DNA from 2 places in the Pseudomonas sp. LFS074 genome. Region 2 is predicted to be linked to the other one. Evidence: riboswitches for the same ligand, from Rfam matches in the RefSeq annotation. Region 2 holds a riboswitch; the other holds the start of a gene.
What was found. A riboswitch is a leader RNA that binds a small molecule or an ion and turns the genes downstream of it on or off. The one in region 2 is predicted to bind cobalamin.
Positions count from the first base shown of each region.

Region 1: linked by a shared signal. The riboswitch ahead of cobW (cobalamin biosynthesis protein CobW) and the one ahead of ACNQP3_RS10260 (ABC transporter substrate-binding protein) in region 2 are both predicted to bind cobalamin.

Region 1 covers NZ_JBFPFV010000001.1:2,615,634-2,619,841, reverse strand. The annotation lists gene cobN (cobaltochelatase subunit CobN) at 1-1,475, opposite strand, end outside; gene cobW (cobalamin biosynthesis protein CobW) at 1,479-2,546, opposite strand; cobalamin riboswitch at 2,648-2,865, opposite strand; gene ACNQP3_RS12065 (glyoxalase superfamily protein) at 2,966-3,343, shown strand; gene ACNQP3_RS12060 (hypothetical protein) at 3,340-3,702, shown strand; gene ACNQP3_RS12055 (ATP-binding cassette domain-containing protein) at 3,874-4,208, shown strand, end outside.
Region 2 covers NZ_JBFPFV010000001.1:2,222,174-2,226,381, reverse strand. The annotation lists gene ACNQP3_RS10270 (TonB-dependent receptor) at 1-789, shown strand, start outside; gene ACNQP3_RS10265 (DUF1624 domain-containing protein) at 931-2,097, shown strand; cobalamin riboswitch at 2,126-2,325, shown strand; gene ACNQP3_RS10260 (ABC transporter substrate-binding protein) at 2,436-3,446, shown strand; gene ACNQP3_RS10255 (FecCD family ABC transporter permease) at 3,446-4,208, shown strand, end outside.

The DNA of each region.
Region 1 (4,208 bases), 390 kb from region 2:
ATCAGCCGGCCGCTGCGGTACATCGGGTCTTGCTCGGGCGGCCCCCAGCGTTCCAGCACGGCCTGGCGGTTGGCGTCGGGCAGGCGCTCGAATGCAGCCTGGTAGTCGGCCAGGCTCAGGCTCTGGGCGCAGGGGCGTTGGTCCAGGTGGTCAAGGTCGTTGGTCACGCCACCGAGCAGTTGGTGAATCAACTGCGTGCCGCTGCTCGGCAAATCGGCCAGCGGATAGCCTTCGGCCTGTAGCGCCTTGAGGATGTTCAGCGCCGCTGCCGGGGTGTCCAGGCCGACGCCGTTACCAATGCGGCCATCACGGGTCGGGTAATTGGCCAGCACCAGGGCAATACGCTTTTGGGCATTAGGCAGGCGCGCCAGCTCAACCCAGCGGCGGGCCAGCTCGGCGACGAAGTCCATGCGCTCGGGGTGCGCGCGGTAGCACACCACGTCGGACTGGCTGCGCTCGCTGCGCCAGGCCATGTCCTTGAAACTGACCGGACGGGTGATGATGCGCCCGTCCAGCTCCGGCAAGGCGATGTGCATGGCCAGGTCACGCGCGCCCAGGCCCTGCTCGCTGGCTTCCCAGCCGGGCTGGTTGTCTTGCGCGCAAATGGCCTGCAACACCGGGATGTCACGGCGCAACGGCCGCAGGTTGGGGCGCTCTGGGCTGGACAGGGCAAAGCCGGTGGTATTGACCAGCACTTCAGCGCCGACCTCGTCCAGCCAGGCTTCGACCTGCTCCAGGCAGGCGCTTTCCTTGAGGCTGGCCACGGCGATCGGCAACGGGTTCAGCCCGGCTGCTTGCAGGCGCTGGCAGAACACGTCGATGAAGGCGGTGTTGGCCGCCTGCAGGTGCGAGCGGTAGAACAACAGCGGCGTCACCGGGTAATCCGGGTGCCAGTGCGGGTACCAGTCTTCTAGCGCAACGCTCCCCTTGGCCGGGTGATACACGGCGGTGCGTGGCAAAGGCTGTGGCTCGTCCCAGGCGTAGTCACGGCCCAGCCACTGGCTGGCCAGGCAATTGAACAGGTTGATGGCATTGGCCTTGCCGCCCTGGCGCAGGTAGTGCCAGAGGCGTTCGGCCTGTTCGCCACAAACGTTACCCAAGCTGGTCAGTTCCGGGTCCGGGCGATCATCGCCCGGCACCAGAATCAGTTGCACGCCACGGGCGGCCAATTCGACCAGTTGCTCGACGCCGTAGCGCCAGTAGCCAACGCCACCGTGCAGCGACACCAGAATGACCTTGGCGTGGCGCAGCACCTGGTCGACGTACAAGTCGACCGAGGCATGGTTCTGCACCTGCATCGGGTTGGCCAGGCGCAGGCTGGGGAAGTCTTCAGGCAATTGCTCGGCGGTATCGGCGAGCAATGCCAGGTGCGAATCGCCGCTGCAGAGAATCACCAGCTCGGCGGGTGTCTGGCCGAGGTCGGCAATGCTGTCATCCGGCACGAAGCCGCCGGGCTGGGTCCGCAGCAGGTGCATGGGTCAGGCGCCCAGGGCCTGGCGCAGGCGCGCTTCCAGTTGAACAGCGTCAAGGTCCTGACCAATCAGCACCAGGCGGGTGATGCGCGGCTCGTCGTTGCGCCAGGCGCGATCGAAGTGCTTGTCGAAGCGGGTACCCACGCCTTGCACCAGCAGGCGCATCGGCTTGCCCGGGATGGCGGCGAAGCCCTTGGCACGCAGGATGCCGAACTCCACCACCAGTTGCGTCAGTGCGTCGAGCAGCAGGCTTTCGTCGGCCTCGGGCAGGTCGATGGAGATGGAATCGAAGGCGTCGTGGTCATGATCGTCATGGTCGTCGCCGTCGTGGTGCGTGTCGTGGTGGGTGCGGCGGCCATCGATGTGCGCCTCGGACTCGGCACCCACGCCCAACAGCACTTCCAGTGGCAGCTTGCCGCTGCTGGCCTCGATCACCTTGACGGCCGGCGGCAGTTCTTCAGCCACTTCGGCGCGCACCTTGGCCAGGCCTTCGGCGTCGATCAGGTCGGCCTTGTTCAGTACCACCAGGTCGGCGCTGGCCAGCTGGTCGGCGAACAGCTCGTGCAGTGGCGATTCATGGTCCAGGTTAGGGTCGAGTTTGCGCTGGGCATCGACCTGGTCCGGGTAGGCGGCGAAGGTGCCAGCGGCCACGGCCGGGCTGTCGACCACGGTGATGACCGCATCGACGGTGCAGGCGTTGCGGATTTCCGGCCACTGGAACGCTTGTACCAAAGGCTTGGGCAGGGCCAGGCCGCTGGTTTCGATCAGGATGTGGTCGAGGTCGCCACGGCGTGCCACCAGCTCGCGCATCACCGGAAAGAATTCTTCCTGCACGGTGCAGCACAGGCAACCATTGGCCAGTTCGTAGACGCGGCCGCTGGCTTCTTCCTCGGTGCAACCGATGCTGCACTGTTTGAGGATTTCGCCGTCGATGCCCAGCTCGCCGAATTCGTTGACGATAACCGCGATGCGGCGGCCTTGGGCGTTGTCGAGCATGTGGCGCAGCAAGGTGGTCTTGCCCGAGCCGAGGAAGCCGGTGACGATGGTGACGGGGAGCTTGGCCAGTGTTTTCATGTCGCATTGCCCTTGGCAGTGTGGCGCGGGCATGCAGGACGACAGCCACGGGCCAGAGGTTGGCCGAGCTTGTTCGCCACCGGATCACCCCGCCCGGTTGAAAGTCGAAAACGTGACGAGGCAGGTCTCCTGGCTCGCACCGTTCCAGGCCCCCGTTCGGTTGAACAGCGGGCTGGCGGGATGACGCCTTCCCGCGCGCTGGCGCAGTGGCAGTGTCGATCCGTTGTCGGTGCTTACAGTTGCGGGGGCAGCCGCGGCGTGTACCGCGTTCCCATCTTAGCTTCGGCCTGGCCGAAGAACCTCGAACTGGCAAGGCTACGCAGTGGCTGGCGGGTGGTCAACCATTGCGGCGGGCTGGTCGACCACTCTTGGTTCTACTGCGTTACAGTAGCGACTCTGCCCACGGTCAAGGACGTCCCATGCCCCTCGCCCCCGCCATACCCGTACTGCGCATCTTCTCGGTCGACAAGGCCAAGGAGTTCTACCTCGATTTCCTCGGTTTCAGCCTGGACTGGGAGCATCGTTTCAGCCCGGACCTGCCGTTGTACGTACAGATTCACCGCGACGGCCTGATCCTGCACCTTTCCGAGCACCATGGCGATGCATGCCCCGGTTCTACCGTGTTCGCCCGCATCGACGACCTGCGCGCGCTGGAGCGCGAGCTGCAGGACAAACAGTACGGTTACGCCCGGCCAGAGGCCGAGCGCCTGGACTGGGGCCTGCAGATGCAGGTGTGGGACCCGTTCGGCAACCGCCTGCGCTTTTGCCAGCAGATCGATGACGAGGCCAACCCGTGAAGGCACTGGGCAAACGCGAAATGGCCCGCCTGGAGCGGGAGCTGGTGGCGTGCCTGACCGATGCCTGCGAAACCGCCAAGGCGCAGATCGTCGGTTTCAGCTGGCTCACTCACCGCCTCGACCCCGAGGACTTTCCGGGCAGCCTTCGTATTACCTGGGTATTTGAGCAAGAGGCCGACAAAGCCGCTGCCGTCGCGGGCGAAGCGAAGGCGCACATGCTGGCGTTGACCCGCCATGCACTGGAGCAAGCCGGCATACAGCTGGACCATCCGGCCTGGCATGTGCGGTTCGACAGTGAACAAGCCTGCGCGCACGGCCACGCCGGGGACTGGGCTAAACGCTTGCAGGCGCAACGCTGAGGCCCCAACCGGCGGCCGGTGCTTTACCCGGCCCCGGACGGTCCGTTAGGCTACGCGCTCTCTAATTACGAGGTGTTCGTCCAATGCGCCATTGATGCCGCCGTCCGTTCGACGGCCAGTCTTCAGCCTCCGGCTCGCTCCGGAGATGTCGCGGCATTTGTGGAGTTGTGCATGACGAACACGTCGATTCTGACGCTGGACAGCGTCTCCTTGGCCTTGCCTGATGGCAGGCTGCTGTTCAGCAACCTCAACGAAACCTTCGACCAACGCCGCACCGGCCTGGTCGGGCGCAATGGCGTGGGCAAAAGCCTGCTAGGGCAGATTCTTGCCGGCCAGCGTGAACCCAGCAGCGGCCATTGCCGGCGCCTCGGGCCTGTCCATTTGCTGGACCAGCAAGTCATCGAGCGCAGCGCCACGCTTGCCGACCTGGCCCAAGTGGGGCCGGTGATTGCGGCGCTGGAGCGTATCGAGCAAGGCAGCATCCAGCCCCACGATTTCGACACCGT
Region 2 (4,208 bases):
CAGAACCACATCGACCGCGACAACCTGACCAACGACAGCCGCAGTGACCGCAGCCTGCAAGGTGGCAACTGGCGCGCTGGGCTGGTGTTCGCGGTCACTGACGACCTGTCACTGTATGGCCAGTACTCCACCAGCGAGGAAGGGGTCAACAACCTCATCAGCCTCAGCCCCACCCAGATGCACTATGACTTGACCGAAGCGAAGCAGACTGAGGTAGGCCTGAAGCAGCGCTTCTGGGAAGGCCGTGGCGAATGGACACTGGCCGCCTACCACATCGTCAAGAAGAAGCTGCTGGTAGACGACCCGATCACCCACGAGAAGCAACAGGCTGGCCAGCAGACCTCCGATGGCCTCGAAGCGACCTTGGAACTGGCGCTGGCGCACCAATGGCAGGTGTCTGCCAACGCATCGCTGGTGCGCGCAAGGTATGACGACTTCGACGAGATGGTCGGCGGCGTGGCGCAGGACCGTGCCGGCAACCGGCCGGCAAACGTGCCACGGCGTACCGCCAACCTGTGGTTGAGCAAAGGTTTCGGCCAACAGGTGGAAGCCGGCATTGGCGCGCGCTATGTGGATGAGCGTTATGCCGACACCGCCAATACCCAAAGCGCCCCCGGCTACACCGTGGTCGATGCCAACATCGCCTGGCAGGTGTTGCCTGATGTACGGCTGGGGTTGCAGTTGAACAACCTGTTCGATCGCGAGTATGTGCAGTCGGCGTTCAGCGGGCAGCAGTGGTTGATGGGGATGCCGCGCTCGTATTTTGCGACGGTGGATTACACCTTCTGACCTGAGTTGCCTGAACCGGCCTCTTCGCGGGCGCGCCCGCGAAGAGGCCTGCACAGGCAACACAAAAACCTCTACCAGCCTCCAATAAATTAGTTATAAGATAACGTTTCACATGACATTCATTCCTATCAGCGACCCTCCATGACAAGCGCCAGCGCCACGCCCACCTTGATCACCCAGCGCCTGCAGAGCATCGATGCCCTGCGCGGCCTGGTGATCCTGTTCATGCTTTTGGACCATGTCCGCGAGACCTTTTTCCTGCACCGCCAGGTCAGCGACCCCATGGCCATCGACAGCACCGAGCCTGCGCTGTTCGTCAGCCGCACACTGGCCCACCTCTGCGCACCGGTGTTCGTCCTGCTGACCGGCCTGTCGGCCTGGCTGTACGGCGAGAAGCATCAGGGCCGTAGCGATGTCTCGGCATTCCTGTTCAAGCGCGGGCTGTTCCTGGTGGTGCTGGAGTTCACCCTGGTCAACTTCGCCTGGACCTTCCAGTTGCCGCCCAGCGTGATCTATCTGCAGGTTATCTGGGCCATCGGCGTCAGCATGATCGCCTTGTCCCTGCTGGTGTGGCTGCCACGCGCCGCACTGCTCACCCTGGGCGCCATCATCGTCGCCGGCCACAACCTGCTCGACGGCCTGCACGTTGGCGTGGGGTCAGCCCTGCACGTGCCCTGGGCAATCCTGCACGACCGCGGCTGGCTTGAATGGTCGGAAAACCTGCGCCTGCGCACGTCGTATCCGGTGCTGCCGTGGATCGGCGTCATTGCCCTGGGTTATGGCCTGGGCCCCTGGTTCGCGCGCGGCAGCGAGGCCGGACAACGCCAGCAACGCCTGCTGACGGCCGGGTTGCTCGCACTCCTGGGCTTTGTCCTGCTGCGCATGTTCAACGGCTATGGTGAGGCGCCGTGGAGCGGTTACCCCACCTTCACGCAAACGTTGATGAGCTTCTTCAACATCACCAAATACCCACCGTCGCTACTGTTCCTGGCCCTGACCCTGGGCTGCGGCCTTGTGTTGCTGCGCGCCTTCGAGCGGGCCGGCCAGGCGCGCTGGATCAGTGCCCTGGCGGTGTTCGGTGCGGCCCCGATGTTCTTCTACCTGCTGCACCTGTATGTGCTGAAGCTGCTGTACCTGGCCAGCGTGGCGCTGTTGGGCCTCAACCAGGGCGACTACTTCGGCTTCGAGAGCATTGCAGCGGTGTGGCTGAGCGCGGTGCTGTTGGCGGCTTCGCTGTACCTGCCAGTACGCGGGTTCGCCCAACTGAAGCAGCGGCGCCGCGACATCGCCTGGCTGAAGTACTTCTGAAAAGCGTTTTCACCCGGCGGCGCGATGGTCTACCATGCGGGCCGCCGGTTTCCACCACGGAACTAATAGGGAATCCCTGGCCCGCCAATACGGGCCAAACGGAACTGCCCCCGCAACTGTAGGTGCCGAGCCAGCTCCATCGATGCCACTGGGCCAGACCGCCCGGGAAGGCCGGAGCCGGGCCATGACGCACCAGTCAGGAGACCTGCCGGCCTACATTCACCAACCGGCGGGGTGTCCGGGATTGGCCATCAGTGTTGCCCCTGCCACCGGCAGGGGCTCGGCGATGCCTGTCCGCGCGTTCCTCACCCGAACTGTCCGATAGGAGATCGCCCAGCATGCTGCCCCGTTTCGTCACCCTGCTCGCCGGCCTAGGCCTTACCGGCCTGGCCCAGGCCGCGGCCACCCACTACCCGCTGACGCTCGACAACTGCGGCAAGCCGCAGACGTTCGCCCAGGCGCCACAGCGCGCCGTCACCATCGGCCAGGCCGGTACCGAGATGCTCTATGCACTGGGGCTGGGCGACAAGCTGGCGGGCACCTCGCTGTGGTTCAACAACGTGCTGCCCGAGTACCAGGCAGTGAACGCCAAGGTGCCGCGCCTGGCCGACAACGACCCCAGCTTCGAAGCCGTGGTCGGCAAGCGCCCGCAATTGGTGGCGGTGCAGTTCGAATGGATGGTCGGTGCCCAGGGCGTGGTCGGCACCCGCGAACAGTTCGATGAACTGAAGATCCCCACCTACCTGCTGCCGTCGGACTGCGAAGGCAAGGACAACCTGGTCGGCGCCGACGGCACCCGTCTGCAGGCGTTCCAGGTCAGCAGCATCTACAAGAGCATCAGCCAGCTGGCCGAGATCTTCGATGTGCAGGACCGCGGCAATGCTCTGAATGCCGAGCTCAAAGGCCGCCTGGACAGTGCCAAGGCGCAACTGGCCGGCAAGGACCTGTCGGCCACCTCGGCATTGTTCTGGTTCTCCAGCGCCGACCTCGACATCGACCCTTATGTGGCCGGCCGCCAGGGCGTCGCCGACTTCATGCTGCGCACCCTGGGTGTGCGCAACGTGGTCGAGTCCAGCGAAGAATGGCCGACCGTAGGCTGGGAAACCCTGGCCAAGGCCAACCCCACCTGGCTGATCATCGCCCGCATGGACCGCCGCCGCTTCCCCGCCGACGACTACCAGAAAAAGCTCGAATTCCTGCGCAGCGACCCGGTAACCCGCAACATGGATGCGGTGAAGCACGATCGCATCATCATTCTTGACGCCGACGCCATGCAAGCCGGCATCCGCCTGTTCCGCGGCGTGCAGACGCTAGCCACAGCCTTCGCCAGCGGTAAAGCAGCCCAGTGATGATGCGCCTGTTACCCTGCATCGTGGTTGCCCTGGCAGCCCTGTTGGCCGCCCTGCTGGCCGGTACCGCCATCGGCGAAACCAGCCTGTCGCCCAGCGTGGTCGGCCAGGTGCTGGCCAACCACCTGTGGCAGGCCGGCTACCCGGTCGACCCGATCGACGCCGGCATCGTCTGGAACTACCGCCTGACCCGCACCCTGGTCGCAGCCGCGTGCGGCGCCGGGCTGGCAACCTGCGGCGTGATTCTCCAGGCGCTGTTGCGCAACCCCCTGGCCGAGCCGTACCTGCTCGGGCTATCTGCCGGTGCCTCGACCGGCGCGGTGCTGGTCGGCCTGCTGGGCCTGGGTAGCCTGGCATTGAGCATGTCCGCCGGGGCCTTCATCGGCGCCGGGGCCGCATTCGCCCTGGTGCTGCTGCTGGCCCGCGCGGCCGGCCCCAGCAGCAACAACGCTCAGGTGATCCTTGCCGGTATCGCTGGCTCGCAACTGTTCAATGCCCTGACCGCCTTCCTGATCACCAAGTCGGCCACCGCCGAGCAGGCGCGCGGTATCCTGTTCTGGCTGCTGGGCAACCTCAGCGGCGTGCGCTGGCCTTCGGTGTGGCTGGCTGTGCCGGTGGCGCTGTTCGGCTTGCTGGTGTGCCTGTGGCATCGCCGTGCGCTGGACGCCTTCACGTTTGGTGCCGATTCGGCAGCCTCGCTGGGCATTCCGGTGCGGCGTACCCAGTTGTTGCTGATCAGTTGTGCAGCGCTGGTCACGGCGG